Regions from separate parts of the Desulfitobacterium metallireducens DSM 15288 genome, predicted to be linked through region 4. Evidence: a T-box and tRNA genes for the amino acid it is inferred to sense, from the RefSeq annotation. Region 4 holds a T-box; the other regions hold tRNA genes.
What was found. The T-box of region 4 lies ahead of alaS (alanine--tRNA ligase). A T-box ahead of a tRNA ligase gene usually reads a tRNA of that ligase, here a tRNA-Ala.
Positions count from the first base shown of each region.

Region 1: it has a tRNA-Ala gene. The T-box ahead of alaS (alanine--tRNA ligase) is inferred to sense a tRNA for this amino acid. The anticodon was not compared.
Region 2: it has a tRNA-Ala gene. The T-box ahead of alaS (alanine--tRNA ligase) is inferred to sense a tRNA for this amino acid. The anticodon was not compared.
Region 3: it has a tRNA-Ala gene. The T-box ahead of alaS (alanine--tRNA ligase) is inferred to sense a tRNA for this amino acid. The anticodon was not compared.

Region 1 is NZ_CP007032.1:191,812-199,789, forward strand. It holds gene DESME_RS00895 (spore germination protein) at 1-101, opposite strand, end outside; gene DESME_RS00900 (Ger(x)C family spore germination protein) at 263-1,435, opposite strand; gene DESME_RS00905 (GerAB/ArcD/ProY family transporter) at 1,432-2,529, opposite strand; gene DESME_RS15970 (hypothetical protein) at 2,609-2,851, shown strand; rRNA gene DESME_RS00910 (16S ribosomal RNA) at 3,155-4,720, shown strand; tRNA gene DESME_RS00915 (tRNA-Ala) at 4,929-5,004, shown strand; rRNA gene DESME_RS00920 (23S ribosomal RNA) at 5,193-7,978, shown strand, end outside.
Region 2 is NZ_CP007032.1:179,567-187,544, reverse strand. It holds gene DESME_RS00875 (GerAB/ArcD/ProY family transporter) at 1-923, shown strand, start outside; gene DESME_RS00870 (Ger(x)C family spore germination protein) at 920-2,107, shown strand; rRNA gene rrf (5S ribosomal RNA) at 2,212-2,328, opposite strand; rRNA gene DESME_RS00860 (23S ribosomal RNA) at 2,433-5,346, opposite strand; tRNA gene DESME_RS00855 (tRNA-Ala) at 5,534-5,609, opposite strand; rRNA gene DESME_RS00850 (16S ribosomal RNA) at 5,818-7,383, opposite strand; gene DESME_RS00845 (MFS transporter) at 7,760-7,978, opposite strand, start outside.
Region 3 is NZ_CP007032.1:1,194,683-1,202,660, forward strand. It holds gene DESME_RS05790 (hypothetical protein) at 125-1,354, shown strand; gene DESME_RS05795 (N-acetyltransferase) at 1,550-2,047, shown strand; gene DESME_RS05800 (hypothetical protein) at 2,056-2,277, opposite strand; gene DESME_RS05805 (tetratricopeptide repeat protein) at 2,427-3,206, opposite strand; tRNA gene DESME_RS05810 (tRNA-Ala) at 3,313-3,388, shown strand; gene DESME_RS05815 (ATP-grasp domain-containing protein) at 3,910-5,187, shown strand; gene DESME_RS05820 (hypothetical protein) at 5,197-5,490, shown strand; gene DESME_RS05825 (succinate--CoA ligase subunit alpha) at 5,543-6,445, shown strand; gene DESME_RS05830 (HpcH/HpaI aldolase/citrate lyase family protein) at 6,528-7,421, shown strand; gene DESME_RS05835 (NAD(P)-dependent malic enzyme) at 7,546-7,978, shown strand, end outside.
Region 4 is NZ_CP007032.1:2,111,715-2,119,692, forward strand. It holds gene mltG (endolytic transglycosylase MltG) at 1-622, opposite strand, end outside; gene DESME_RS10220 (VanW family protein) at 654-1,958, opposite strand; gene DESME_RS10225 (DUF1292 domain-containing protein) at 2,112-2,447, opposite strand; gene ruvX (Holliday junction resolvase RuvX) at 2,502-2,915, opposite strand; gene DESME_RS10235 (IreB family regulatory phosphoprotein) at 2,996-3,247, opposite strand; gene alaS (alanine--tRNA ligase) at 3,328-5,958, opposite strand; T-box leader at 6,018-6,255, opposite strand; gene DESME_RS10245 (AI-2E family transporter) at 6,299-7,381, opposite strand; gene DESME_RS16390 (hypothetical protein) at 7,450-7,581, opposite strand; gene DESME_RS10250 (hypothetical protein) at 7,605-7,799, opposite strand; gene DESME_RS10255 (PRC-barrel domain-containing protein) at 7,796-7,978, opposite strand, start outside.

The sequences.
Region 1 (7,978 bases), 1.3 Mb from region 4:
GAATTATTTTGAGAGGGATCTGAGCTACCCGTATTTTGTTGTTGGCGTCTTGATCTATACTTCCGCCTATGTAATTCATCAACTAACTTTTTTATTGGCATATATACTCCGATGCTTGAAATCCAAGTTCTGATCCTTCTTTACATCATCCTTACTTACTTATTATCTTTAAAAGTAATTCTTTTATGCTCACTCTAAGGGACTTGGACCTCGAATTGATATTGATTTTGAGTGGCGCGGCGCTTCTAACTGGACTACACTTTTATTTTTGCGACTCTCCTGTATCCGCAGGGGGCGTGCTAAGACCGATCCCGTTAAGCTTGGCAGTGATTTCGAAGTTAACCGCTATCTTCGGGAATTCTTTCTCCCAGTTTTTTTCAAGCTCTGGCCATTCATGAGGATATTTCCGATGAAATTCGTCACCGAATTTGAAGATATCGACATTCCATGTCTGTGCCTTACTAAGGGCGGTTTGGATTTCTTCTTCGATTGCAATAGCTTGTCTTTTTTCCAATTCAGCGAGGGTATCAGGCTTCGCCAAATCCACTCTTAACATTTGTTCAGCCAGATTTCCGTTTTCTTTCACTGCAATAGTTATAGACAGTTTACCTTCTGTGATCTCAGGCTTAAGTTGTGTAGAGGTTTTGATAATTTCTAGGCTGACGTTTTTTGTTTTTTCTAGGGGTGATTTAACTGTAATAATTCCAGTTTTCACCTCACCCAACACCCAAAGTAATCCGCGAGTTTCCGCATGATTAAACCATCCGATCAGCTTATCCTTTTTAAAAATAGCCGTCGAATCCAGGATAACGACGTTTTTTGATGCCCCATTCTCATCTTTTTTTTGGATTTTAATGCCGGGAGCAACAGAACTATTTGTTTTGCTGGCCAAGGTTCCAAGTAAATCTTTTAAATTGACTTCTGGCACCTGAGAAGTGATGCCACTCGTCTTGACCAGATTCTCAATGGCTTGACTTGGGACCCTTTCTTGTTCATGTTCTCCAAGGAGGATATCTCTTGCTTTTCCTCTGGCAATAAAAATATGAGCTATCTCGTGTGACTCATGGTCCCGCCCTAAAAAATCAAGGAAGGGTGCAATCCCTGCTATAGCTGTTTCCTCACCAATAACGATCACGTCATTATGGGCAAAAAATAACCTTCGATCCGTTTTGAGAGAGGCATTTCGGATCGCATCAAAAACCGTTTCGCCTGTACTTGAGACAACCCATACCCCTTTGTCATCTTTCTCTGAACTTCCTTTGGCTAGGATAGGTTTGAGTATTTGAGCGGAGATGTCCACTTGATCATCCTCTGTTTGATCGATTCCAAAGGCTTGAACGATAGCTAGGGTAATAAGTTCTTTTCTGTTCCAACAGCCGGTAAGCGTACTTGTGAGTAATAGGCAAAAGATCAAGAGAGAAACTATTTTTTTCATTTTGACCTTACTCCTTTTCGGCGGATAATTGCGGTTAGAAGAAGAAGAGATGGAATAAGCAAGATAAAAAAGTAGGAATATCCCATGAATATTTTGTATGAACTAAATAATTGTAATTCGACAAGGTTTGGGCCAATTAAAAGGCTTAACGGAATAAGGAGCGCTCCGATAGGCAGAACCAGAGGTTTATACTCCCTTAATTCCAAAAGCTGACTCAAGCCCAGTACGGTTAAATAATACTGAAAGGATATTTTGATAAAGGCACCGAGTGAACAAATCGCCATATGGATAGATTCGAGACGATTTAGAAAATCTCCAACGTTGATGAGCCTGATTACAGAATAGCAGGGAAAGGAGCTGCTTTTTGCTAATTCTAATCCGAGCATAGTGACGACGGGGAGGGTTAGCAAGACAAGGTAGAGAGAAATTAAAGCGAAACTAAGGATAAAGATGGGCTTAACTTTTTGACGATTGTTTAGATAGGGAAGAAGCATCGCTAAGCCTAAAACTTCCAGCGTTTTGCTCGCAGCAATCAAGCTTCCGTGAAATACGGGAAAAATCCCCTTTTCAAGGAGAGGGGTTAGTATTTTGAAGTTCATATCCTTAACCTCTAGACTCAAAAATAGGATGAGGCTAATCATAATAAGGGGAGCAAATAGTTCAGATAAACGGCCGATCACCTCAAGCCCTTTTCGTGCGGCATAAGCACAGACAAGAATTAAAGATAACATAAAAAAGAGAGCAGGCGTTTCCGGCATAACAGCGCTCGTAAGGAAGAAGCTGTATTGAGCTAAAGTGATTGCTGTATAATGCAGAAAATACCAGATAATTAAAAGTCCTACCAGCTTGCCAACTTTTCCAGCAATTGTTTGGCTATACTGAATAATCGTTTGATCCGGAAACCTCTTCCAGAGTAGATATATCGGGCTTGCAAGAAACAACTGGATTGGAAAAAACAGCAAATCAGATAACCAGATGTCTTGATTTGCCGGTGGTTCATTTAGCCCTGGAAGAAAACTAATGGAAGTAACAATTCGGCTTAGGAAAATGAGTAGGATCAACTGCTTGTAGGTAATGCGGCCTTTTTCCAGCATGCTTTTTCTCCCTTTGAGTTACAAGGCGGAGTGGGCCTAAGGTTAAGATTTTGGATTTATCTGAAGGTTTTGGTCTAGATTGACTAAAGGAGAATCTGGATTATCTGGATTATCTGGATTATCTGGATTATCTGGTGAACATGTCTTCAAGTTTCTAACTCTTATCCGCTTATCTAGTATTATCTTTAAAAGTATTATATTTATGCTCGTACTTAAGGGGCTGGGACTTTGTATTTCTTGGTTTAGAACTATTAAATTTGATGATAATCGTCATGTGAATTTATGTATTGACACTTATAAAGCCCTATGGTATTCTAATTGAGCGCTAAGGGACAGCCGTTCCGAAGCCGGCAGAAATGCTGGCAAGTGCATGGGGGCTTAGAAATGACACTTGACTCGGTAGAGAGAAAATGTTAATCTAAGAATCCACGCAGACGGGCTTCAAATGAAGTTCAGAAGCGAAAAAGGCACTTGACTCGAGAGAGTCAATCTGCTAAAATAAATAACTGTCGCGAGTGATTGCGACGACAAAGATTGGTCTTTGAAAACTAAACAACAAGGAACAGCCAAGTGACTCGTTAAAGAGTTTGAGATGAATTTGAGCAATCAAATTTTCTTCATAAATTTTATGGAGAGTTTGATCCTGGCTCAGGACGAACGCTGGCGGCGTGCCTAACACATGCAAGTCGAACGGAGAACTCAATAAGCTTGCTTAGCGAGTTTTTAGTGGCGGACGGGTGAGTAACGCGTGGGTAACCTACCCATTAAATCGGGACAACCCTTGGAAACGAGGGCTAATACCGGATACGTTTAACTGATGGCATCATCGGTTAAAGAAAGATGGCCTCTGAACATGCTATCGATAATGGATGGACCCGCGTCTGATTAGCTAGTTGGTGGGGTAAAGGCCTACCAAGGCGACGATCAGTAGCCGGCCTGAGAGGGTGAACGGCCACACTGGGACTGAGACACGGCCCAGACTCCTACGGGAGGCAGCAGTGGGGAATCTTCCGCAATGGACGAAAGTCTGACGGAGCAACGCCGCGTGTATGATGAAGGCCTTCGGGTTGTAAAGTACTGTTTTCAGGGACGAACGGTAGATATGCAAATAGTGTATTTACATGACGGTACCTGAGGAGGAAGCCCCGGCTAACTACGTGCCAGCAGCCGCGGTAATACGTAGGGGGCAAGCGTTGTCCGGAATCATTGGGCGTAAAGGGCGCGTAGGCGGATAATTAAGTCTGGTGTGAAAACTTGGGGCTCAACCCCAAGCCTGCATCGGAAACTGGTTATCTTGAGGACAGGAGAGGAAAGTGGAATTCCACGTGTAGCGGTGAAATGCGTAGAGATGTGGAGGAACACCAGTGGCGAAGGCGACTTTCTGGACTGTAACTGACGCTGAGGCGCGAAAGCGTGGGGAGCAAACAGGATTAGATACCCTGGTAGTCCACGCCGTAAACGATGAGTGCTAGGTGTAGAGGGTATCGACCCCTTCTGTGCCGCAGTTAACACAATAAGCACTCCGCCTGGGGAGTACGGCCGCAAGGTTGAAACTCAAAGGAATTGACGGGGGCCCGCACAAGCGGTGGAGCATGTGGTTTAATTCGACGCAACGCGAAGAACCTTACCAAGGCTTGACATCCTACGAATTCTTAGGAAACTAAGGAGTGCCCTTCGGGGAACGTAGAGACAGGTGGTGCATGGTTGTCGTCAGCTCGTGTCGTGAGATGTTGGGTTAAGTCCCGCAACGAGCGCAACCCCTATGTTTAGTTGCTAACGAGTAAGGTCGAGCACTCTAGACAGACTGCCGGTGATAAACCGGAGGAAGGTGGGGATGACGTCAAATCATCATGCCCCTTATGTCTTGGGCTACACACGTGCTACAATGGCCGGTACAGACGGAAGCGAAGCCGCGAGGTGGAGCAAATCCGAGAAAGCCGGTCTCAGTTCGGATTGTTCTCTGCAACTCGAGAACATGAAGTTGGAATCGCTAGTAATCGCAGGTCAGCATACTGCGGTGAATACGTTCCCGGGCCTTGTACACACCGCCCGTCACACCACGAAAGTCTGCAACACCCGAAGCCGGTGAGGTAACCCGAAAGGGAGCTAGCCGTCGAAGGTGGGGCCGATGATTGGGGTGAAGTCGTAACAAGGTAGCCGTATCGGAAGGTGCGGCTGGATCACCTCCTTTCTAAGGAGACATGTTAGCTTAAGATTTTAAGTTAACTAATCCTATGGTCGATCCTCAATCGAGGAAGAATCTCTTTGGAGAAACGGAATCAATTGAAGGGTAGAGTCGAAAGACTCAAAAGCCGAAAAGGCAAAAGCGCAGAGCAATCTGCGAGGCTGTAAAGAAGTGTAAGCTTTCCTTTGTTGTTTAGTTTTGAGAGACCCAATGTGGGGGTATAGCTCAGCTGGGAGAGCGCTTGAATGGCATTCAAGAGGTCAGCGGTTCGATCCCGCTTACCTCCACCATTATATTGGCTTCTCAATATTGGTCGCTTCTTGCCATCCCGATAGTCTCCAGTGGAGGGTATCGCATTTGTTTGGCGACGGCGACACTTGGACATCCAAGTCCATCGTTCTTTGAAAACTGCACAGAGAAAATAGTTTTTCAAAAGTCAAAGGATTCATATAAAAACCTGAAGTGGCGAAAAGATTTAGGTCAAGCTACTAAGGGCGTACGGTGGATGCCTAGGCGCTAAGAGTCGAAGAAGGGCGCGGTTAACAGCGAAATGCCACGGGGAGCAGTAAGCATGCATTGATCCGTGGATACCCGAATGGGGCAACCCCATTGGAGTTATATCCAATGATCTTTAACTGAATAGATAGGTTAAAGAGGACAACCCGGGGGAACTGAAACATCTAAGTACCCGGAGGAAGAGAAAGAATAATCGATTCCCTGAGTAGCGGCGAGCGAAACGGGAAGAGCCCAAACCAAGCTCTTCGGAGCTTGGGGTTGTAGGACCCTCTATTAAGCATTAATTCTTAGCTGAAGAAATCTGGAAAGATTCAGCAAAGAAGGTAACACTCCTGTAAGCGAAAAGAAGAAATGCTGTGAGGGTATCCTGAGTACCGCGGGACACGAGAAACCCCGTGGGAAACCGGGAGGACCACCTCCCAAGGCTAAATACTCCTTAGCGACCGATAGTGAACCAGTACCGTGAGGGAAAGGTGAAAAGCACCCCGGGAGGGGAGTGAAAAAGAACCTGAAACCGTACGCTTACAAGCAGTCAAAGCACCCTTGAGGTGTGATGGCGTGCCTTTTGTAGAATGAACCGGCGAGTTACGGTATGTAGCGAGGTTAAAGCGAGAAGCTGGAGCCGAAGCGAAAGCGAGTCTGAAAAGGGCGACAAGTTACATGCTGTAGACCCGAAACCGTGTGATCTACCCATGGTCAGGGTGAAGGTGGGGTAAAACCTACTGGAGGCCCGAACTCACTGTCGTTGAAAAGGCAAGGGATGAACTGTGGGTAGGGGTGAAATGCCAATCGAACACGGAGATAGCTGGTTCTCCCCGAAATAGCTTTAGGGCTAGCCTCAATTGATGATTCTTGGCGGTAAAGCACTGAATAGGCTAGGGGCCTTACCGGGTTACCGAACCTTATCAAACTCTGAATGCCAAGAATTTAGATTGGGAGTCAGACTGTGGGGGATAAGCTTCATAGTCAAAAGGGAAACAGCCCAGACCATCAGCTAAGGTCCCAAAGTATACGCTAAGTGGAAAAGGATGTGGAATTGCACAGACAACCAGGATGTTGGCTCAGAAGCAGCCACCATTTAAAGAGTGCGTAATAGCTCACTGGTCGAGTGGTTCTGCGCCGAAAATGTAACGGGGCTCAAGCGTATCACCGAAGCTATGGCTTTACAGTTTACTGTAAGGGGTAGGGGAGCGTTCCAAGGTCAGCGAAGTTCAACTGGAAGGTTGGGTGGAGAGCTTGGAAGTGAGAATGCCGGTATGAGTATGCGAAAAGGTGAGTGAGAATCTCACCCGCCGAAAATCTAAGGTTTCCTGGGGAAGGCTCGTCCGCCCAGGGTCAGTCGGGACCTAAGCCGAGGCCGAAAGGCGTAGGTGATGGACAACTGGTGGATATTCCAGTACCTCTCTTAAACGTTATTAGCGATGGGGTGACACAGAAGGATAGGTTAAGCGTGCCGTTGGTTGAGCACGCCCAAGCCCGTAGGGTGTGAGGCAGGTAAATCCGTCTTACGCGTTGCCTGAAAGGTAATGGGGAGCGAAAATAAGTAGCGAAGTAACCGACTCCAAGCTGTCAAGAAAAGCCTCTAGTGAGTGAGAGAGAGCCCGTACCGCAAACCGACACAGGTAGATAAGGAGAGAATCCTAAGGCGCGCGAGAAAACCCTCGTTAAGGAACTCGGCAAAATAGCCCCGTAACTTCGGGAGAAGGGGCGCTCTTCGCAAGAAGAGCCGCAGAGAAATGGTCCAGGCGACTGTTTAACAAAAACACAGGTTCCTGCCAATCTGAAAAGAGAAGTATAGGAGCTGACGCCTGCCCGGTGCTGGAAGGTTAAGAGGAGAGGTTAGCCGCAAGGCGAAGCTTTGAATTGAAGCCCCAGTAAACGGCGGCCGTAACTATAACGGTCCTAAGGTAGCGAAATTCCTTGTCAGGTAAGTTCTGACCCGCACGAAAGGCGTAACGATCTGGACACTGTCTCAACGAGGGACTCGGCGAAATTGTAATACCCGTGAAGATGCGGGTTACCTGCGACAGGACAGAAAGACCCCATGGAGCTTTACTGTAGCTTGACATTGGATTTTGGTATAAAATGTACAGGATAGGTGGGAGACTAAGAAGCTAGGGCGCCAGCCTTGGTGGAGTCGCCGGTGGGATACCACTCTTTTTGTACTGAAATTCTAACTTAGACCCCCTGAATCGGGGTTGAGGACCGTGTCAGGTGGGCAGTTTGACTGGGGCGGTCGCCTCCTAAAGAGTAACGGAGGCGCCCAAAGGTTCCCTCAGCGCGGATGGAAATCGCGCGAAGAGTGTAAAGGCAAAAGGGAGCTTGACTGCGAGACCAACAAGTCGAGCAGGGACGAAAGTCGGGCTTAGTGATCCGGTGGTACCGAGTGGAAGGGCCATCGCTCAACGGATAAAAGCTACCCTGGGGATAACAGGCTTATCTCCCCCAAGAGTCCATATCGACGGGGAGGTTTGGCACCTCGATGTCGGCTCATCGCATCCTGGGGCTGTAGTAGGTCCCAAGGGTTGGGCTGTTCGCCCATTAAAGCGGTACGTGAGCTGGGTTCAGAACGTCGTGAGACAGTTCGGTCCCTATCCGTCGCAGGCGCAGGAAATTTGAGGGGAGCTGACCCTAGTACGAGAGGACCGGGTTGGACGGATCACTGGTGTACCAGTTGTCTCGCCAGAGGCATAGCTGGGTAGCTATATCCGGATCGGATAAGCGCTGAAAGCATCTAAGCGCGAAACC
Region 2 (7,978 bases), 1.2 Mb from region 4:
ATCTATTAGCCAAGAAGTTTCCTAGCCAGACACCTTACGAGTACAGCCAAGCCATTACTGGGAAAGCAGGTAAATTGGTAGGAATTCTTTATATCTTGTTTTTTATTCATCTATCTGCTTTAGCTCTAAGCCAGTTTTCCGAATTTCATACAACAGTCGTCATGCCTGAAACGCCTTCCCTTTTTTTCATAATTACCTTAACTCTTGCTGCAGCTTATGCAGCCCATTACGGGATTGAGGTTTTAGGTCGTCTCTCCGAATTTATTGCGCCAATTATCATGATCGCCCTCATTGGAGTTATCTTATTACTGGTTAAAGATATGGATATTAAAGAGTTAACTCCGATCTTAGAAAAAGGAATCTATCCTTCAATTTTTACCGGCTTATCCCCCGTGTCCCAAACCGTAGAAATTATCGGAATGGCCATAATTATGCCTTTTCTCAATGATCGTAAAAAAATAAGAGAAGTTTATATATTAACTCCCTTGTTACTGGTATTATTCCTTTTTATCCTAACCTTCTCGGTAATTGCCCTTTTAGGCGATGATTTGGCGAAAAGTTTTACTTATCCTTTCTTTAACATTGTACGGGTAGTTCATGTGGGTGATTTCTTAGAACGAATCGAATCCATCCATGTTGCAATCTGGGTTTTAGGGATGTTTATTAAAATAGCATTTTATTATTACTTAATCGTACTCGGACTAAGCCAGCTTTTCCATCTCAAAGACTATAAACCACTGATCCTACCCACGGGCTCAATTATTATTTCATTATCGAATGTGTTAGGGCAAAACGTGGTTGAAACAAGGGAATTTTATTCTTTTGAAATCTACACGTGGTACACCCTGTTTTTTATTCTATTCATACCCACCCTCCTGCTCTTGACCGCAATCTTCCGAAAAAAAGGAGAACAATCAAGATGAGAAAACGAGTATTTATTTATATTCTCTGCCTTGCACTAACCTTGAGCTTAACAGGCTGTTGGAACAGAAAAGAATTAACTACACTTTCTGTTGTTCAAGCGATCGGTATCGATAAAACGGAAGATGGTCAAATTAACCTCACCTTGCAGCTTCTCAAACCGGCTTCCATTAAGGCATCATCAGGAAAAAATGGGAAAGGAGCGAGCGGTAGCAGAAAAAGTGTTTGGGTCGTAACTTCGACGGGGCAGACACTTTTTGACGCTATCCGAAATGCCACTCACCAAGTCAACCGCAAATCACTCTTTAGCCAAAATAAGGTGATCGTCATTGGAGAAGCCGCAGCCAAATCCGGAATTGCCCCCCTGCTTGACCTTGTCGTTCGTGATCCTGAGCTTCGAGAGCTCTCCTATATTTTTATTGCTAAAGGAGCAGCAAAGGATATCATTGAAGCCGAAAATGAACAAGAACAGGTGCCTGCTAAAGCTCTCGAAAACTTGGTCAAAGCAACGCGAACCACCTCGACGGCCCCCGAAGTAACCTTGCTCGATCTTATGAAAAGTATTGTCAGCAAAACGACTGCCCCAATTCTTCCAGGAATAGAACTCGCGGAACAACCCAATGGTGCTGTAATAGAAAAGCAAGTTCAACTTTGTGGAACCGCCGTTTTTAAGGAAGATAAGCTTATCGGTTGGTTTGGAGGTAAAGAAACACGAGGAATTCTCTGGGTTTTAGGAAAGGTAAAGAGCGGTATTATCGTGGTAGAATCCCCAGAAGACGAAAACAAAAAAGTCGCTCTGGAAATCATTAGTACCTCGAGTAAAGTCACCCCTAATTTGATCGGTGGCAAACTTGCAGTAACCGTTGAGGTGAAGGAGGAAGGAAGTCTTGGTGAGCAAATGTCTCAAACAAACTTTACCAAGCCAGAAGCCTTCAAAAAACTTGAAGAAAAACAGTCCGCTGCAATCAAAGACGAAATCACTGCTGCTCTCCAGAAAGCCCAAACTTGGGGAGTTGATATCTTCAAATTTGGTGTGGAGTATCATCGCAAATTCCCTATCGATTATCTAGAACTTAAAAAAAATTGGGAAGAAGAATATAAAAATATTGCTGTCGATATTAAAGTAGATGCCAAACTTTCCAGGGTGGGTTTAACTACCACGCCTGTGAATGCAGAAGAAGAGTAAATCTATTAACCGATACTCGGTATAATCGTACGATGTCGTACGAATAGAAGAAACAGCAAAAAGCAGAGAGACCATCAATTAAGATAGTCTCTCTGCTTTTGCTTACCTGGCGACGACCTACTTTCCCAGGACCCTGCGGTCCAAGTATCATCGGCCCTGGAGGTCTTAACTTCCGTGTTCGAGATGGGAACGGGTGGAACCCCTCCGGCATAATCACCAGATCGTTTGAAGTTTTCAGGGCTCTTTTCAGAGCTTTCTGTTCCTTCAAAACTACACAGATCTTTTCGTTTTCTTCAAGTCATCAGTTTCAACCTTCATGGCTCATTAGGTCAAGCCCTCGACCGATTAGTACCCGTCAGCTCCACACGTCACCGCGCTTCCACATTGGGCCTATCTACCTGATCATCTTTCAGGGGTCTTACCAGCTTGTGCTGTGGGAAATCTCATCTTGAGGTCGGTTTCGCGCTTAGATGCTTTCAGCGCTTATCCGATCCGGATATAGCTACCCAGCTATGCCTCTGGCGAGACAACTGGTACACCAGTGATCCGTCCAACCCGGTCCTCTCGTACTAGGGTCAGCTCCCCTCAAATTTCCTGCGCCTGCGACGGATAGGGACCGAACTGTCTCACGACGTTCTGAACCCAGCTCACGTACCGCTTTAATGGGCGAACAGCCCAACCCTTGGGACCTACTACAGCCCCAGGATGCGATGAGCCGACATCGAGGTGCCAAACCTCCCCGTCGATATGGACTCTTGGGGGAGATAAGCCTGTTATCCCCAGGGTAGCTTTTATCCGTTGAGCGATGGCCCTTCCACTCGGTACCACCGGATCACTAAGCCCGACTTTCGTCCCTGCTCGACTTGTTGGTCTCGCAGTCAAGCTCCCTTTTGCCTTTACACTCTTCGCGCGATTTCCATCCGCGCTGAGGGAACCTTTGGGCGCCTCCGTTACTCTTTAGGAGGCGACCGCCCCAGTCAAACTGCCCACCTGACACGGTCCTCAACCCCGATTCAGGGGTCTAAGTTAGAATTTCAGTACAAAAAGAGTGGTATCCCACCGGCGACTCCACCAAGGCTGGCGCCCTAGCTTCTTAGTCTCCCACCTATCCTGTACATTTTATACCAAAATCCAATGTCAAGCTACAGTAAAGCTCCATGGGGTCTTTCTGTCCTGTCGCAGGTAACCCGCATCTTCACGGGTATTACAATTTCGCCGAGTCCCTCGTTGAGACAGTGTCCAGATCGTTACGCCTTTCGTGCGGGTCAGAACTTACCTGACAAGGAATTTTCGCTACCTTAGGACCGTTATAGTTACGGCCGCCGTTTACTGGGGCTTCAATTCAAAGCTTCGCCTTGCGGCTAACCTCTCCTCTTAACCTTCCAGCACCGGGCAGGCGTCAGCTCCTATACTTCTCTTTTCAGATTGGCAGGAACCTGTGTTTTGTTAAACAGTCGCCTGGACCATTTCTCTGCGGCTCTTCTTGCGAAGAGCGCCCCTTCTCCCGAAGTTACGGGGCTATTTTGCCGAGTTCCTTAACGAGGGTTTTCTCGCGCGCCTTAGGATTCTCTCCTTATCTACCTGTGTCGGTTTGCGGTACGGGCTCTCTCTCACTCACTAGAGGCTTTTCTTGACAGCTTGGAGTCGGTTACTTCGCTACTTATTTTCGCTCCCCATTACCTTTCAGGCAACGCGTAAGACGGATTTACCTGCCTCACACCCTACGGGCTTGGGCGTGCTCAACCAACGGCACGCTTAACCTATCCTTCTGTGTCACCCCATCGCTAATAACGTTTAAGAGAGGTACTGGAATATCCACCAGTTGTCCATCACCTACGCCTTTCGGCCTCGGCTTAGGTCCCGACTGACCCTGGGCGGACGAGCCTTCCCCAGGAAACCTTAGATTTTCGGCGGGTGAGATTCTCACTCACCTTTTCGCATACTCATACCGGCATTCTCACTTCCAAGCTCTCCACCCAACCTTCCAGTTGAACTTCGCTGACCTTGGAACGCTCCCCTACCCCTTACAGTAAACTGTAAAGCCATAGCTTCGGTGATACGCTTGAGCCCCGTTACATTTTCGGCGCAGAACCACTCGACCAGTGAGCTATTACGCACTCTTTAAATGGTGGCTGCTTCTGAGCCAACATCCTGGTTGTCTGTGCAATTCCACATCCTTTTCCACTTAGCGTATACTTTGGGACCTTAGCTGATGGTCTGGGCTGTTTCCCTTTTGACTATGAAGCTTATCCCCCACAGTCTGACTCCCAATCTAAATTCTTGGCATTCAGAGTTTGATAAGGTTCGGTAACCCGGTAAGGCCCCTAGCCTATTCAGTGCTTTACCGCCAAGAATCATCAATTGAGGCTAGCCCTAAAGCTATTTCGGGGAGAACCAGCTATCTCCGTGTTCGATTGGCATTTCACCCTACCCACAGTTCATCCCTTGCCTTTTCAACGACAGTGAGTTCGGGCCTCCAGTAGGTTTTACCCCACCTTCACCCTGACCATGGGTAGATCACACGGTTTCGGGTCTACAGCATGTAACTTGTCGCCCTTTTCAGACTCGCTTTCGCTTCGGCTCCAGCTTCTCGCTTTAACCTCGCTACATACCGTAACTCGCCGGTTCATTCTACAAAAGGCACGCCATCACACCTCAAGGGTGCTTTGACTGCTTGTAAGCGTACGGTTTCAGGTTCTTTTTCACTCCCCTCCCGGGGTGCTTTTCACCTTTCCCTCACGGTACTGGTTCACTATCGGTCGCTAAGGAGTATTTAGCCTTGGGAGGTGGTCCTCCCGGTTTCCCACGGGGTTTCTCGTGTCCCGCGGTACTCAGGATACCCTCACAGCATTTCTTCTTTTCGCTTACAGGAGTGTTACCTTCTTTGCTGAATCTTTCCAGATTTCTTCAGCTAAGAATTAATGCTTAATAGAGGGTCCTACAACCCCAAGCTCCGAAGAGCTTGGTTTGGGCTCTTCCCGTTTCGCTCGCCGCTACTCAGGGAATCGATTATTCTTTCTCTTCCTCCGGGTACTTAGATGTTTCAGTTCCCCGGGTTGTCCTCTTTAACCTATCTATTCAGTTAAAGATCATTGGATATAACTCCAATGGGGTTGCCCCATTCGGGTATCCACGGATCAATGCATGCTTACTGCTCCCCGTGGCATTTCGCTGTTAACCGCGCCCTTCTTCGACTCTTAGCGCCTAGGCATCCACCGTACGCCCTTAGTAGCTTGACCTAAATCTTTTCGCCACTTCAGGTTTTTATATGAATCCTTTGACTTTTGAAAACTATTTTCTCTGTGCAGTTTTCAAAGAACGATGGACTTGGATGTCCAAGTGTCGCCGTCGCCAAACAAATGCGATACCCTCCACTGGAGACTATCGGGATGGCAAGAAGCGACCAATATTGAGAAGCCAATATAATGGTGGAGGTAAGCGGGATCGAACCGCTGACCTCTTGAATGCCATTCAAGCGCTCTCCCAGCTGAGCTATACCCCCACATTGGGTCTCTCAAAACTAAACAACAAAGGAAAGCTTACGCTTCTTTACAGCCTCGCAGATTGCTCTGCGCTTTTGCCTTTTCGGCTTTTGAGTCTTTCGACTCTACCCTTCAATCGATTCCGTTTCTCCAAAGAGATTCTTCCTCGATTGAGGATCGACCATAGGATTAGTTAACTTAAAATCTTAAGCTAACATGTCTCCTTAGAAAGGAGGTGATCCAGCCGCACCTTCCGATACGGCTACCTTGTTACGACTTCACCCCAATCATCGGCCCCACCTTCGACGGCTAGCTCCCTTTCGGGTTACCTCACCGGCTTCGGGTGTTGCAGACTTTCGTGGTGTGACGGGCGGTGTGTACAAGGCCCGGGAACGTATTCACCGCAGTATGCTGACCTGCGATTACTAGCGATTCCAACTTCATGTTCTCGAGTTGCAGAGAACAATCCGAACTGAGACCGGCTTTCTCGGATTTGCTCCACCTCGCGGCTTCGCTTCCGTCTGTACCGGCCATTGTAGCACGTGTGTAGCCCAAGACATAAGGGGCATGATGATTTGACGTCATCCCCACCTTCCTCCGGTTTATCACCGGCAGTCTGTCTAGAGTGCTCGACCTTACTCGTTAGCAACTAAACATAGGGGTTGCGCTCGTTGCGGGACTTAACCCAACATCTCACGACACGAGCTGACGACAACCATGCACCACCTGTCTCTACGTTCCCCGAAGGGCACTCCTTAGTTTCCTAAGAATTCGTAGGATGTCAAGCCTTGGTAAGGTTCTTCGCGTTGCGTCGAATTAAACCACATGCTCCACCGCTTGTGCGGGCCCCCGTCAATTCCTTTGAGTTTCAACCTTGCGGCCGTACTCCCCAGGCGGAGTGCTTATTGTGTTAACTGCGGCACAGAAGGGGTCGATACCCTCTACACCTAGCACTCATCGTTTACGGCGTGGACTACCAGGGTATCTAATCCTGTTTGCTCCCCACGCTTTCGCGCCTCAGCGTCAGTTACAGTCCAGAAAGTCGCCTTCGCCACTGGTGTTCCTCCACATCTCTACGCATTTCACCGCTACACGTGGAATTCCACTTTCCTCTCCTGTCCTCAAGATAACCAGTTTCCGATGCAGGCTTGGGGTTGAGCCCCAAGTTTTCACACCAGACTTAATTATCCGCCTACGCGCCCTTTACGCCCAATGATTCCGGACAACGCTTGCCCCCTACGTATTACCGCGGCTGCTGGCACGTAGTTAGCCGGGGCTTCCTCCTCAGGTACCGTCATGTAAATACACTATTTGCATATCTACCGTTCGTCCCTGAAAACAGTACTTTACAACCCGAAGGCCTTCATCATACACGCGGCGTTGCTCCGTCAGACTTTCGTCCATTGCGGAAGATTCCCCACTGCTGCCTCCCGTAGGAGTCTGGGCCGTGTCTCAGTCCCAGTGTGGCCGTTCACCCTCTCAGGCCGGCTACTGATCGTCGCCTTGGTAGGCCTTTACCCCACCAACTAGCTAATCAGACGCGGGTCCATCCATTATCGATAGCATGTTCAGAGGCCATCTTTCTTTAACCGATGATGCCATCAGTTAAACGTATCCGGTATTAGCCCTCGTTTCCAAGGGTTGTCCCAATTTAATGGGTAGGTTACCCACGCGTTACTCACCCGTCCGCCACTAAAAACTCGCTAAGCAAGCTTATTGAGTTCTCCGTTCGACTTGCATGTGTTAGGCACGCCGCCAGCGTTCGTCCTGAGCCAGGATCAAACTCTCCATAAAATTTATGAAGAAAATTTGATTGCTCAAATTCATCTCAAACTCTTTAACGAGTCACTTGGCTGTTCCTTGTTGTTTAGTTTTCAAAGACCAATCTTTGTCGTCGCAATCACTTGCGACAGTTATTTATTTTAGCAGATTGACTCTCTCGAGTCAAGTGCCTTTTTCGCTTCTGAACTTCATTTGAAGCCCATCAGCGTGGATTCTTAGATTAACATTTTCTCTCTCTCGAATCAAGTGTTATTTCTAAGCCCCCGTGCACTTGCCAGCATTTCTGCCGGCTTCGGAACGGCTGTCCCTTAGCGCTCAATTAGAATACCATAGGGAATTAGGGGTGTCAACACCTAATTTAGGTTTATATTAGAAACATGCAACTTCCTTAATTATTAAAATTTAGCCCTATTTTCACAACAGGAGCAATTCGGGATAGCCCTATAGATAGGATAAAAGCTAGAATAAGAAAACAACTTATCATGCTGACAACTCCACTCCATCCAAAGTGCATCCAAAAGATACCTCCCGATGTACCGCCAACACTTGATCCTACATAGTAGAAAAAGAGGTAAAGTGAAGAGGCCTGAGCTTTATCGTGTGTTGC
Region 3 (7,978 bases), 920 kb from region 4:
TCCATATTACTTGCGTTTAAAAAAGCGTCGGGCAAACCTCCTCGCTTTTTCTCACTGCTTGTGTCATTTTGTACGACGTTAATGCGTAGATATGTAATGTGACAAAAGCTAAGGGAGGATCATTGTGGAGAAATGGCAAGCAGTTTGGGAAGCTCATCCTGATTTCTTCATTGCAAGAAATTTTCAGGAGTGCCCTAGTGACAAGAAAAAAGACTGGCGACTTCCAAACCAGTTTGATTATTTTTTAGGAGGAGAGACTTCGCTACGAGTGGGAATTATTGCGAGTTCAAAGATTCCAAAGGAAGAGGATTTTCTACTTGCAGGAATGTTGTGGGGAAGCCGTTTGAGTAATGGGGCAAAGACAGTCATCTATTTTATTGCCCCTGATTTTTCTCTTTTTTTTCTACAAACTTTAACATTGCTTGGAGGAGTTTTGAATGCTCGCGCCGCTTATTGGCGTGAGAAATTAACACCTAGCCTTTATCTTATACCAGAAAATGCAAATCAAAAGAATACTCATATTTCTCTAGGGGAAGAGCGTCTTGATTGGAACAGATGGCGTCAGGAACTTAACCCTGTAGCCCAATATCAGCTCGATGTGGTCAAAGCATATGTTGATCAATTGCTTAAACGTCAAGTCAGAGTGGATATCAAATCCCTGAGTATTAGCTTCTTGTGGGGAAATCTCGAAATAGCTGAGATTCGGCGCAAAGGGAAAAAGTTCGAAATCATGACCAAAACAAAGTGGGAACGTGATTCAGCGCTCAACAAACAATGGCAACGTTCGGGCTGGGTTGATGTTTCGGGAGTATTAAACTTAGAATTCCGTCAGGTGATTACAAGTATTCTGGACCACTTGGAGGAAAAAGAAAAGAGAGGGGATCTTAAGCCTAAAGAAATCCTTTCTCACTATTTACATCATGGCAGCGGGATTATTAGCACACTCTGGGGTAGTCCTTGGGAATGGCCATGGCTACCTAAAGAACGGAGTGAGAATTGGGTTCATGAATTAGGGCAATGGTACTATTTTCAGGGAGATGGACAGTTAAGCGTCGTTTGTCCGATTCTTGACAAGCCCATGGCTTTTGCGAGCCATTCCCTCCTTTTAAGCAGTGTCTTGAAAAATAGTGATCTGCTTTGCTCGTGCAAGCTAAAACCTTCTAAACTTTTATGGGATGGGAGGATTATTTGGTTAACGACAACGAGTATGGAAGAAGACCTACGCCTATTTCAATCTTGGCTAAAGAATCCAGAGCAATTTCAAATCTGGACATTATCGGATCATTGGCAAACGAAAGGATTGGATGAAATAAACTGTCGTAGCCAAGTCAACGCTTCACTGATAGAATTTTAGAGTCTTTAAACGAGGGGCTGTTGTACATGTGAAACACTCGGTTCACAGTGCAACAGCTCTTTGTAGCTTAAGGACAAAACGCTTTGCCCGCTTGTCATGGCACCCCAATTTTTAATTGAAAGTTTTAAAGCAGCAATGGTATAAAACACCGATTTAATGTATAATTATACGACAGGACATGGAGGAGTGATAGTCATGGAAATTAGAACAGCTAAACTAACAGATGTGGAGCAAATCCAAAAGTTAATCAATGGTTTTGCAGAAGAAGGCTTAATGCTTGCGCGTTCACGTCACATGCTGTGTGAACATATTCGTGAATTTAAGGTCTATGAGGATGATGGAGAGATTAAGGGTGTTGGTTCACTTCATATTCTTTGGGATGATTTGGCTGAGATAAGAGCTTTAGCTATTGATAAGAATTATCAGAGAAAGGGGTTAGGGCGAATGATCGTCGAGTCCCTTCTGCAGGAAGCGAAAGAGCTTGGTGTACCTAAAGCCTTTACGTTAACTTATCAGCCGGAATTCTTTGCCCGTTTAGGATTTCAGAGTGTGAATAAAGATGAATTGCCACAAAAAGTTTGGCAAGAATGTCTTTATTGTATCAAATTCCCGAACTGCGATGAAAATGCGTTACTCATTGATGTAAATAAAAAAGACGGTGAATTAACACCGCCAGGTAAAACCGTATTTTAATTGAGTCCTTATGCAATAGTAGCGCGAGTATTTTTTCTTAGCACTTGAACGGAACGACGTCTCTGTGACGCTGTCTTTGTCTTTAAAATAGTTTGGAGAAACTGCCACTGTAGTTCTAAGTAAGCGTTACCCAAATCATGTTCACTTGTTCCATGGGATAAGAGATAATCTCGAGAGGAATCTTCAAATTCGCGAATAAACTTTAATACCTCTTCATTAGATGACAGCATTTAACATTCCTCCATCCAAATCGGTTATATTTAAACTTGCTGATATATTCTGTAATTATTTAGCTTGTTTTTATTATATGCAATTCTATTTGTGAAATGTGTTGTAAAAGGAAGAAGTAGACTTGTGAAACCTAGAAAAGAATGGAGAACTAATGTGATTTTGTGTAGCTTTTTGAAGAATAGCTATGAGATAGGCTAATTTTCCTCCAGAGAGAGAGATCAAATAATCGTAAATTACCTGCCCATATATGTTTTTTAGCTAGCTGATGATCCTTAAGCTGGAGGAAGCAATCCGCCAGAGAATGGTGTAAATTGGCTTTATAACTTAAGGATAAGAGAATTTGAGTGAACCAAGATGCACCATTACGAGGAAATCCCGTTTGCTGTGATAGGCGCAGACTCCGCTCGTAAATTTTTACAGCTTCTGTATAGCGTTCAAGATGCTGTAGCACATGGCCTTGTATTAGAAGGAGTAAAGGATCAGCAAGTGTATAAGGATTATCGCGAAGAACTGACAATGCTTGGCGAGGACGACTTTCCCGAAGAAGAATGTCGGCAAGGGTGGCACAAAGCAAAGGGTCCTGTGATGGTAAATAGTTCTGAAGTAGATGAATAGCCTGTTCAGTTTCATGTAAATAAAAATAGAGTTGGCTGGCAAAACGTGAGATAGCTAGAGTGCTGGTATTTTGAGTGATTTCTCGGGCCATACGTTGTGCTGTAAGCTTTTTATCAGGTGGGGGGAAATCTTTTTTTCTCATCATTGCAAGATAGGAAAGCAAGGTACAGATGGAAAAAAGACATAGTCCAGGAATAACACCAAATCTCCAAAGTGTTAGCCCTCCTAAGATTATGGAGAAACTCCATAAGAGAAGAAAAAAATAAAACTTATAGACAAATAAAATTTCACGATCATATTGAATATGGTTCATTTACGTTCCTCCGTATTCATTTTAGGAAGGCGTCTTTAATTCGATTCAATATAATTAAGAAAAATACTTGAGTATTCTCCAAGATTCGGTTATACTATTCTGCGTTGGGGGTATAGCTCAGCTGGGAGAGCGCTAGAATCGCACTCTAGAGGCCAGCGGTTCGATCCCGCTTACCTCCACCATTTAATAAGATTATATGACAAGGGTTTCGGCGATATGTTATTTTCGCTGAACCCCTTTTTTGTTATGAGCAGCCTTCCTCACTAAAAATAGTAAATCGCCAGGTAAGACCAGCAGACAACCTGAATATTGAAAAAATTATTATTTGAAGAAGGATTTTAAACTTGGATAGAGAATATTATGTTTTAAGATGTAAAACAGTGTTTTGGTATAATCAAACTCAAACGCAAGTTTTCAGAAAATATTTAATTCAGATTCTGATCAAATTCTTTTAATTATTATATTGACTTATGCAGAAATTCGATTCATAATAAACCTATCAAGCAAAATGAAACTTGGTTTTAAATAGTGAAACATTAACAATACTAAGTTTCAGAGTGTAACCTCCATAATCCAAATAAATTACTCTCAGTTGGATAAACTTGAGAGTAGGAAAGGGGTGAGAAACTTCTTTCCCAAGTGTAATTGAGTAAAAGAAGTATCTCCAGATTACCTAAAATTTTCATTATGGAAGGGATCATGCATGGCTAGATTTTTAGAATATCAAGGAAAAGCATGGCTTGCAAAAGCAGGCATGCCAGTACCGAAAGGCCGACCAGCGTTCACTCCAGAAGAAGTAAAAGAAGTGGCGGAATGGATTGGTGGACCTGTAGCGGTTAAAGGCCAAGTTCAAGCAGGTGGCCGAGGTAAAGCAGGTATCGTAAAATTAGTCAACACCCCAGAAGAAGCAGCTCAAGCGGCAGCAGAAATTCTTGCTAAAACGGTTAAAGGATTACCTGTTCAACAGGTGCTTGTCGAAGAGAAAATAAATATTAAGAAAGAATTTTATTGTTCTTTCGTTGTTAATGGAGCCAGAGAAGCTCGTTCCCCAATGCTCATGTTTAGTACAGAGGGGGGGATGGACATTGAAAGTGTACCTGAAGAGAAAATCTTTAAATTCAATGTTGACCCGCTTTTTGGATTACAAACCTATGATGCTGTTGATTTACTGGCTAAAGCCGGTGTTCCGGCTAAGGAATTAAGCAAGTTTGCCAATCTTTTAACAAAATTATCAAAGACCTATCAAAAATATGATTGTCAGACGTTAGAGATAAATCCGTTTATTATGACCGCTGAGGGCGACCTTATTTGTGCAGATTGCAAGATGGAAATTGATAATAGCGCAGTAGGGCGTCATCCAGAGTTCGAAATTGAGATTGCTCGTGATCTCCCTGGCGTACCGACAGAATTGGATTATATCGGGTGGAGTATTGAAGAAACAGATGCTAGAGGTACAGGTTTTCTGATGAACATGGGGTATGATGAAGTCAGTCCGGGCTATATTGGTTATCACCCAATTGGTGGCGGTTCAGCCATGATGGGACTGGATGCTTTGAATCAGGTCGGTCTAAAGCCAGCCAACTATGCTGACACGAGCGGAAATCCTGTGGCTTCGAAAATTTACCGAGTGGCTAAATCTGTTCTTGCTCAGCCGAATATTGATGGCTATTTGTTAGGTGGTTTCATGATGGCTAATCAAGAGCAATGGCATCATGCCCACGCTATTGTCAAAGTCTTGCGTGAAATTTTGCCGACTCAAAAACCGGGCTTACCTTGTGTGCTCTTGCTTTGTGGTAACCGAGAAGATGAGTCCTTAGAGATTCTTCGCACAGGTTTAGCGGATCTTATGACGGTAAACGGCCCAGGAAGAAGAATTGAAATCTATGGTAAAGAACATGTAACAGATACGAAGTTTGTTGGTGAAAGACTATTACTCTTGAGTAAAGAGTATCGTGCTGAGAAAGAAGCTCAAGGAAAGTAGGGAGATACCGTGCTGGAATTCGCAGAAAAAAGTTGTTTGATTAGAATCGATACCAGCAAGTGCGATTCGTGCGAAAGCAAGGCTTGCGCAGATGCCTGCAAGAAATATGCTCGAGGTCTGCTCGGTATTGATGATCAGGGAAGAGCCTCTATTACGCATCGTAGCGATGATGAAGTTCTACGGTTAGGAACGGAATGCCTTGCCTGTGAATTTGCTTGTAAATTTCGTGGTAAGGATGCAATTCGTATTGAAGTCCCGGTTTCCGGTTTAGATGAATACCTCAAAAAACGCAGTTTGGCATAAACATGAGTACGTCTAGGTAACAACCGAGCAAAATGTTAAATGAGGGATAAAAATGGGCATTTTGATCAATAGAGAGACTAAAGTGGTTGTCCAAGGGATCACTGGACGTGAGGGATCAGTTAGGACAAAGTATATGATGGAATATGGGACGAAGCTCATCGGTGGAACTAGTCCAGGGAAATCAGGTGAGGAAGTCTATGGTATACCCGTGTACAACACGGTGAAAGAAATAGTGCAGGCCAATGGAGAAATCGACTTTAGTGTTGTATTTGTTCCGGGCCGAGGTCTGAAAACAGCAGTGATGGAAGCTGCTGATGCAGGGGTTAAAAATATTATTCCCTGTGTTGAAGGCACACCTATTCATGACATTATGGAGATGATCGCTTATGCCAAAATCAAAGGCTCACGGGTCATTGGACCCGGTTCAATAGGAATCCTTACCCCAGAAGAAGCAGTTGTCGGCTGGCTTGGCGGAAATGTTGAGTGGGCTAATAAATTCTTTAAGAAAGGGAGTATCGGTGTTTTCTCACGGAGTGGGGGACAATCGGGTACAATTCCTTGGGTCTTGAGAGAAGGCGGCTTTGGGGTCAGTACTGTGGTTCACACGGGAACCGAGCCAGTCCTAGGAACTTCGATGGCAGATTTGCTCCCCTATTTTGAAGAGGATCCTGAAACTAAAGGGGTTGCGGTTTATGCTGAAATTGGCGGGACACAAGAAGAAGAATGTGCTGAAGTTATCGCCGCTGGGAAGTTCACAAAACCTTTTGTCATCTACGTTGCTGGAGCATGGGCTCCAGAGGGTCAGCGCTTTTCGCACGCGTCCAATATCGTTGAACGCGGACGGGGATCAGCCAAAAGTAAGATGGAAGCCATTCGTAAAGCCGGAGGCTTTGTAGCAGATACACCTACAGATATTCCACTTATTTTAAAAGAGAAATTAGCGACTGACTTTTAGCGGATAAGACCGCGAATTAATATGCTACTAAGGTTTTTACCTTAGATATAAAAAATTTAAAATTTTTAGGGGGTAATTAGTCATGGCAGTTATGAGATCTATTATGTACATCCCAGGAAACAATCCCAAATTCATTTCCAAAATATCAACAATCCCAGCAGATATTATCACCTTTGACCTTGAAGATGCTATTCCACCGGCAGAAAAAGTGGCTACTCGCGAAATGATCAAGGAAAATCTTCAAGTAGGTCATTCTGGTGGAGCACAAGTCTTTGTTCGTATCAATAACTGGGAAACATTATTGACCGATGACGATCTTGAAGCTATTGTTTGGCCAGGCCTTGACGGTGTAACCTTAGCAAAAACTGGTTGCGCAGCTGATGTGCAAAGACTGGACTGGAAACTAGAAGAGCTTGAGCGTCGCCGTGGTATCCCAGTCGGAACCGTTAAAATTTCCATGCTTCTTGAAACTGCTAAAGGTGTTGCCAACGCAGAAGAATGCTGTCTTGCGAGCAAACGTAATGTCAATGCTATTTTCGGTGCAGTAGACTATTGCCGCGATATGCATGTAAAATTGACCTCTGCAGCTGTTGAACAACAATATGCACGTGCAAAAGTAGCGGTAGCTTGCCGCATGGCAGGAATTGTCGCAATCGACGCTCCTTTCGTAGACTATAAAGACATTCCAGGTTTTGAGAAAAACGTTGCTGATGGTCGTCAAATGGGTTATGAAGGCCGCATGATTATTCATCCAGGACAAGTTGAGCCTTCCAATAAATTATATGCTCCAGATCCTGCCGATGTTGAATGGGCAAAGGCTGTTGTTAAAGTCTTCGAAGAAGAAGGTTTGGCCAAAGGTAAAGCTTCCGTTTCCTTGAACGGGAAAATGGTAGACACGCCTGTTTATCTCAATGCAAAAGACATCTTAGCAACATACCTTGAAATCGAAGCTAAAAATGCAACTATGAATAAATAATTGCTATAGAAAATAGATTTGGCTTGAACGCCTGGCTGCAAGCTCATGTAGCCAGGCGTCCTAAATAATGGGACTCCTTATTTTTAAGAGTTAAGTGATTTAAGATGAGAGGATGGCGAAGTACATGTCACGTATTAAGAATCTTCGTGAGGAAGCCTTAGAATTCCATAAGGTAAAACCCGGCAAGCTAGAAGTCAGAGTTACTGTACCCGCAAATGACGTTGATGATTTAACGTTGGCTTATTCTCCAGGAGTTGCTGAACCCGTCAAAGAAATCGCGGCCCATCCAGAAGATCTCGATGTATATACCAATCATGCTAATGCAGTTTGTATCGTATCCAATGGTACAGCAATCCTAGGTTTAGGTAATCTGGGTGCTGCTGCTTCAATGCCCGTTATGGAGGGAAAAGCGCTACTCTTCAAAACTTTTGGAGATGTTGATGCCTATCCGATTTGTGTTAATACCACTGACGCTGACAAAATCGTTGAATTGGTTGAGCTTATCGCTCCTTCGTTTGGCGGTGTCAATCTTGAAGATATCAAAGCGCCTGAGTGTT
Region 4 (7,978 bases):
GCGTTTGGACCTCCGCCGTGAGTTCTTTTTGAAATCGTTGTAGCAATAAATCAATTGCCGTATGCGGGGTAGTCTTCTTATCCAAAAAGTAGGTATCTGGAAACAAAAAGCCATCCAAACGATGACTATCTTGGGGAATACCCTGTAAAAAAGAATAATCAAAACCATCTGTAGCTAGAACCTGAGCATATTCTTCCTTCGTACCGATTCCCTTTTGAACCAAAAGATTCACAATTTGATCAGTAGTATACCCTTCGGGAATAGTTAACCGAATGGCCTCTACTTCGGTTCCTGAGAGCAATTTAGTTAGCATAGATTTAGGGCTCATATCTGCTGAAAGAAGATAATCACCGGCAATAAGTTTAGAATCTGCCTGAAGTTGACTTGCCAAAAGACGAAAAGCCCGAGCACTGCGAATCAAATGCCTTCGTTCGAGTTCCGTACCCACTTGATTCGCTGTCATTCCAGGGGTGATCGCAATCATCTCTGAGGTATTCTGGTTTGAATAGGGTTGATCGGCCCATGACCACCAGACTCCCCCGCTCACGACGGCAAGCGCTAAGAGAATGACTAAAGAACTTAACCCTTTCTTTAATTGATTTATTCTCTTTGATCTCCGCATACCCACTCTCACTTTCTATGAGATGTAATCGTTAATCCGCACCTACCCGTAATATCTTATGCGTCGGTGCATATTCATCACGACTCAACAACAGCTTGCTCTCCATCCCCGAGGCATCCTTCACAATCCGATACGTTTGGACAATATAGCCTTTATAACCTGCCTGATCTTGGACAACCTTTCCGGGAGGAAGGCTTGAATCAACTCGCATAATCGTTTGAAAGTCAGTCTCTTTTTCAATCTTTTGCTCAAACCGAACGGTCTTACCGGTCTTCTTACCATATATGCGAACCGTCATCATTCCGTTTTTCACTTCAGTTCGAATATATAGGAGCGAAGAGGTATCATTTTTGAATTTAAAATCGAGATTCGGATAATTTACCGTTGCGTCCTGACCTAATGGGATATAGGAAATCACCACCGCATGAGGATAACGCTCGACAATCGGCAAATTGGCAAGAACTGCAGCACTATAGAGGGTTGAAGAAACTTGACATATTCCTCCACCAATTCCTCGGACATATTCATTATTAATAATTATGTAGGCATCTTTGTAACCCGTCTCAGCCGTTCTCGGTCCAATCGTTTCATTAAAAGATAAGGTTGCTCCGGGCATAAGCAAAGTTTTATCAAGTTTTTTAGCCGCTGCTACTAAGTTTGCTGACCGATTTTTATCTTTAACATTAAACTGCGTGGTATACTCGCCAACAATTCCGTTAAAAGCTAAGGTTTGCAATTGTTCTGTGGTTTTCAACGCTGCCACATCGGCAACAGGAATTTCCACTTGCTTGGGCAAAGTTGCAAACGATTGATTTCGAAGCTTGTCCAGGATAGCATCGATTTGAACGACCTGACCCGGGACTGCAGGTATAATTACAAACTGATCATTATCTATTGTATAGGATGCATCCACGGCTGATCGATTTAGATCTGCTAATTTTTCCTGTAAAATTTGATGGGCTTGGATTGGGTCTAATTTTAAGACACTCTCAATTCTCTGACCTGGCTTCGTCCAAAGTTTCTCCCAAACCGTATTAAAATCTAAAGCAAGCCCTAACTCCTTAAGCGTGACAGAAACCTCTTTTTCATTGTACACCAAGAGGATATTTTGTGCTAGCTTGTCCCCTTCCCAGTCCTTAATCATCGTTTGGGCTTCCTGCGCCGTAACGCCTGATAACTCCAAGCCCTCTAGAGAAGTCCCTTCACTCAAAGTGTTATGGCTCACACTTGATGGAACCTGAGAAGTATCCATCTTCCAGGGGATTACGTTTCCTTGGTTGCATCCAGGAATAACCAGTAGCGTTAAGCTGAATAGAAGTATAGAAATAATTTGCATATCACTCTGGCCCCCAATACCGCTGAAATGAATTTCATTAGTATTAGAATCTACAGTTTCAGAGCAAATTATTGCTTAAGTTCAACAAAAAATTCGCTTGAATTTCAAGCGAATTTTTCATCAATTATTAGAGTAAATTTTTCGTGAAGAAAACTATTCATCTTCTTCCATGTTTTCCCAAGCATCAGCAACTTTTTCCCATTCATCATCATCTTCGATGTCGAGCAACATTTCGTTACCGTCTGCATCATGACCTAACTTCAGGATAATAGCCTCATCAGTGTCTTCATCTTCATCTTCAGACTCTTCCTCGCCGGTGATCGGCAGGAGCACGAAATACGTAGAACCGTCTAGTTCTAAGGTGTCTAGATGAAGGAATTCATGATCGTGACCTTCATCATCCGTAAGGATAACTGTGTCAAATTCTTCTTCGTCATGGACATGGTCATGATCATGGTCATGGCCACAATCGTGGTTATGGTCAGTCATTTAATTCACCTCTTATCAAAGATAGTGTCATTTTACCCTAAGAGGTAATGATTGTCAAACATTCCGTTGACGATGATCAAGATACCCCTGTAAAATAAACACCGCTGCCATTTTATCAATTACTTTTTTCCTTTTCGCCCGAGAAACATCCGCTTCGATTAAAGAACGCTGTGCTGCCACAGTACTCAGTCGCTCATCCCAAAGCTTCACGGGGAGCTGAAATCGCTCCTGTAAGAGCTCCGAAAATTCTTCCGATAATTGTGCTCTCGGCCCTAGTGTTCCATTCATATTCTTAGGATAACCGAGAACGATTTCTCGAACCTCATATTTATCAATTAACTCAGCGAGTTCATCTATCTCTGCCTTCGATCGGCGAATTGTTTTAATGCCTTGAGCTGTCCAAAGCAGTTCATCGCTTATCGCTACGCCAATAGTCCGTTCTCCAAAATCCAGCCCCATAATCCGCATCGCAGGACCGCCTTTCATCTTAAGTTATGATTAACGACGAAGCCCCCACAACTTTAGCTGTGAGGGCTTCTGTTGAAATTTTACTTTTGTAAGTATGAGCGAACAAGCTCCTCTAATAATTCGTAGCGTTCCAATTTGCGAATTTGGGAGCGCGCTTGATCATAACTGGTAATGTAAACTGGATCTCCTGACATAAGATACCCCACCAACTGGTTGATTGGGTCATACCCTTTCTCTTGTAAGGCAGCATATACATGTTCCAAAATTTCACGAGGTGAAGCTTCCCCTCCTTGAGATTGAAACATCATTGTTTCTTCCATACGTCCGTCCATGATCGTTTCCCCCCTTCGCAGTCGGTTCTACGGACTTTTCAATGTTAGAGAAGTATTCGCTCTTTTATCGTATTTATCCTTTATTTTCTAAGAAAACTTTGGATAATCCGGGGCACTTGATCCAGAGCTTCACCCAATTTAGCGGGGTCTTTACCCCCTGCTTGGGCCATATCCGGTCGGCCACCGCCGCCTCCCCCAGTAATTTTCGCAACTTCTTTAATAATCTGCCCCGCATGCAACCCACTTAAACCTGTTGGATTAACAAGTGTGACCCAATTGACTTTTCCTTCAACCGGGGCACCTAATATGATAACCCCAGATTTGAGTTTATCTCGAAGCATATCGGCCATATTTCGTAACGCATCCATGTCTGAAGCTTGCACGGCAGCAGCGATAACTGCAACTCCTTCAACCTCTTTAACCCGTTGCATTAAGCCTTCAACTTCATACTTGGCCATTTTAGCCGTCTGTTGCTGAAGTTCTTTTTCAAGATCATGCACCTGCGTCACAAGTCCTTGGACCCGTTTTGTAAGATCCGCAGGCTGAGCTTTCAATAGTTGAGCAAGTTCAAGCCGTTCTGCATCCAGCTTTCGGGTGTAATCTAAGCTAGCCAATCCTGCAACCGCTTCAATGCGTCGCAGTCCAGCACCGATTCCGCCCTCAGAAAGGATTTTAACAAGACCAATATCTCCTGTAGCGCGGGCATGGGTTCCTCCGCATAGTTCTTTCGAGTAATCTCCCATCGAGACAACCCGTACGACGTCACCATACTTCTCACCAAAGAGAGCCGTCGCTCCGCTTCCCTTCGCTTCTTCGATTCCCATTTGAGCCGTAGAAACAGAAAGATTCCCCAAAATGGCTTGGTTCAACTGATCTTCTACCCGCTGAATTTCATTCTCGGTCATAGCATGAAAATGCGTAAAATCAAAACGCAAATGCTCCGGTGTCACTAAGGAACCTGCTTGTTGGACATGCTCTCCTAAAACAGAGCGCAATGCGGCTTGAAGAAGGTGAGTTGCACTGTGATGGCGCGCTGTGGCTTTTCTTGCTTCCTGATCTACTAACGCTTCTACCATTTCTCCTGTATGCAAAATTCCTTGAGTCACGAGCAACTTATGATAATACGTACCTGTAACGCCTTTTTTCACTTCAAGAAGTTGTGCTTCAGCACGAACCGTCCGGAGGATACCTAGGTCAGCAACTTGACCTCCGCTTTCGGCATAGAAGGGAGTTTGGGATAAGAAACAGAGCACTTCATCCCCTTCGGCAGCTTCCGTTACGGCTTCTCCATTGACGAATAGAGCTTCAATCTTCACGTTTTCCCCAAGAACATCATAGCCATCAAAGGAAGTTGTACCTAAGGCTTTCGCTTTTGCAGCGATCGCTGGACTTTCCTGAACAGCTCTCATTTGTTGGGATTGTTCTTTAGCTAAACGGCGATGTTCTTCAGCGGCAATCTCATAACCTGCCATATCGACAGATAATCCTTGCTCGGCCAAAATCTCTTCTGTCAGTTCAACGGGGAACCCGTAGGTTTCATACAAGTTGAATGCATCTGCTCCACTTAATATGTTTTCTACCGCTTCTTGCAGAGACTTCACTTTTTCTTGGATCATCAACGTTCCTTGTTCCAAGGTGGCTTGGAAATTCTTTTCCTCCAAACGCAAATGGTTCAAGATGAAGTTTTCATTCTCTTTGAGTTCAGGATAGTGATGCGCATAATCCCTTTGGATAATTCTAAAAACAGGCTCCAAGAACGGCTTATCAATTCCGAGAAGACGCGCATAGCGAATCGCACGGCGTAGAATTCGACGCAATACATACCCTCTTCCATCACGACCTGGTCGGATTCCATCCGAGAGCATGAAAGAAACAGCACGAGTGTGGTCAGCAACGACTTTAAGTGCGATGTCGGTCTTCGCCTCGACATGGTATTGAACCCCAGCAATCTCAGCGACCTTGTCAATGATCGGGCGGAAAAGGTCTGTATCAAAGTTAGTTTCTGCCCCTTGCATAACTGCTGCAATCCGTTCCAGTCCCATCCCTGTATCAATGTTCTGCTTCGGCAATGGGGTAAGCATCCCATTTTCATCTCGGTTGTATTGCATAAACACTAAATTCCAGATTTCTAAGAAACGATCACAGTCACACCCGACTGCACAGTCCGGTTTTCCACAGCCGCGTTCAATTCCAAGGTCTACATAAATTTCAGAACAATACCCACAGGGTCCAACGGGTCCGGCAGCCCAGAGATTTTCCGGATCATTGAGAATCCGCTCCGGTTGAACTCCGGCTTTCTCGAGCCAAAGTTGTCTGGCATCTTCATCCTCAGGATGGACCGTAATCCAAAGCTGATTAACCGGTATCTTTAAAACTTCAGTGACATATTCCCAGGCCCAAGGAATCACTTCACTTTTAAAATAATCACCAAAAGAAAAATTCCCAAGCATCTCAAAAAAAGTATGATGGCGGGCTGTTACTCCTACATTTTCAAGATCGGGAGTTCGGACGCATTTCTGAGCGGTTGTTGCTCGTGGAAAGGGGGGCTCAACCTTACGCATAAAATAGGGTTTAAAAGGAACCATCCCCGCAACCGTTAAGAGCAGCGTCGGATCATCCTTCGGAATCAAAGATGCGCTAGGCAATCTTTTATGCCCCTTGGACTCAAAAAACTTAAGAAACATTTCGCGCAGTTCGTTACCAGTATACATACTTTACCTCCCTAGAAATTCCTAAATGGGTTCAGAAAATAAATAAAACCCGCCCCTTAATCAGGGACGGGCTCTTACCGTGGTACCACCCTGCTTACCAATTCAATTGCCCTTGACTAAATGGCATGGATTGGTCGCTTTGGGACAGATAAACTGTCATTGCACTTAACGCGTGCTTTCGTCAAGTTTTACTTGCCCTCGGAAATAGCGTTCATATCTAACCTCATAACTCTTCCCACCTGCCAGAGTCTCTCTGTTAAAAAGGCCAAATACTATTGGTTTCCTCATCGGTTTGACTTCAATCTTATGTAACTCTTCTGTTGTAAAATTATAGCGGAACTCAGGGTAACTTGTCAACAGACGGAGTCAGCTTAAGCACTTCTTCATCGGGTTGCATTTCCGGCGAGACCAGTCGAAAATAGATGTGTCTTAAGATAACTCGGAGTACGGCGGCAATAGGAACAGAGAAGAGCATTCCCCAAAAGCCTGCAATCTCTCCCCCCGCTAAGAGCACGAAAACGATCAGTAACGGATGGAGTCCTACGCTATCTCCCATAAGTTTAGGCGAAATCACGTCACTTTCCAGTTGTTGCACAACAATAATCACGATCGCGATCTTTAATCCCATCATTGGAGAATAGATTAAACCGAGCAGAATGGAGGGTACCGCCCCGATTACAGGTCCAAAATAGGGAATCAAATCAAATACTCCACAAATTATCCCGATCAATAGAGCATAATCCATCCCCACCAACTTTACCCCAACCCCTGTCAGGATGCCCACAATTACAGCGATGATTAAGTCTCCACGAATAAAGCGTCGCACAACATGATTAATATCTTGAAGCAATCGTTGCCACTCCAAGCGCCATTTTTGAGGAACAAGGCGTAAACACCCTTTATTTAACCGCTTCCAATCGGCTAAAAAATAGATGGCTAAAACAGGGGAAAGAATAAACAAACTCAGAGAAGCCAACATTTCTGGTAGAGTATGAAGAAAGGCGCGTAAACATTCGACCAAATAAACTTCAATTCGAGCAAGATTTTCGTCAAACACTTGAGCAACTTGATTGGGCAGTCCCGTCGAACGAAAGTTAGCACGAAAGTCCTGAATGGATTGATCTAAAGTTTGCATCGTCGTGGGTAGTGAAAAGGCAAGTTTCGAAAGTTCAATGTAAAGCTTAGGCAGCATGAGAAACAATGTCGTTCCCAAAAGAACAATAATCCCAATAAAGACGCAAGCAATAGCCCAACGCCTGCCCATTCCTCGCTTTTCTAATCCCTCGACCACAGGGCTGAGTACATAAGCGAGAGCAAAGGCGAGTAAAAATGGACCGAGCACCGGTTTCACCAGCATGAGCAGAATAAATCCGAAGACAAAGACGAAGGAGACGAAAAGCCAACGCCAACTTTGCTTTCTCAAGCGAGCTCCTCCTAATAAAAAAGCGCGACAAAGCGCGCTTTTATTTCAAGTCAATAATCCAAAGAAACTTACCATTTAACCTTCCGCATACCTTTACGCATCAGAGACATGGCTTTGTTTCGTGGGCGAACCATATAACCAATAGCTGCCCCAAGAAGACTTCCTGCAACCATTCCACCAACCATTTGTCCTGATTTCAAGACCATCCCTCCTTCTGTTTAATTTACTCCAAAGCAGATTCCGAAATTCCAGCATCGAGGATTGGGTCTTCCCAGGCGATTAAGGAACCATCTTCTGCCAAATCGTAAATAACTACCTTATCGGTTTGGTTTGTAAATTCTACACAGCAGTCCCAGCAGTAATACTGTCCTACTCCGACCTTGCCGATCACTCGACCTGCACAAACTGGACAATTCATGAGAGTGAACCTCCTTCTTGATCATGGTCCCAGGGAGATACGTGGTCATCAATGATTAAGACGTCTTTCCCATCAACCATGACATTTTCCTGCAGAATCGCGCCTCGGCCTTGTGTCAGATCAGAGAATAAACCATCTGAAACCTCAAATCCAACGATGCTTTCAGCCGAATCGTCGAG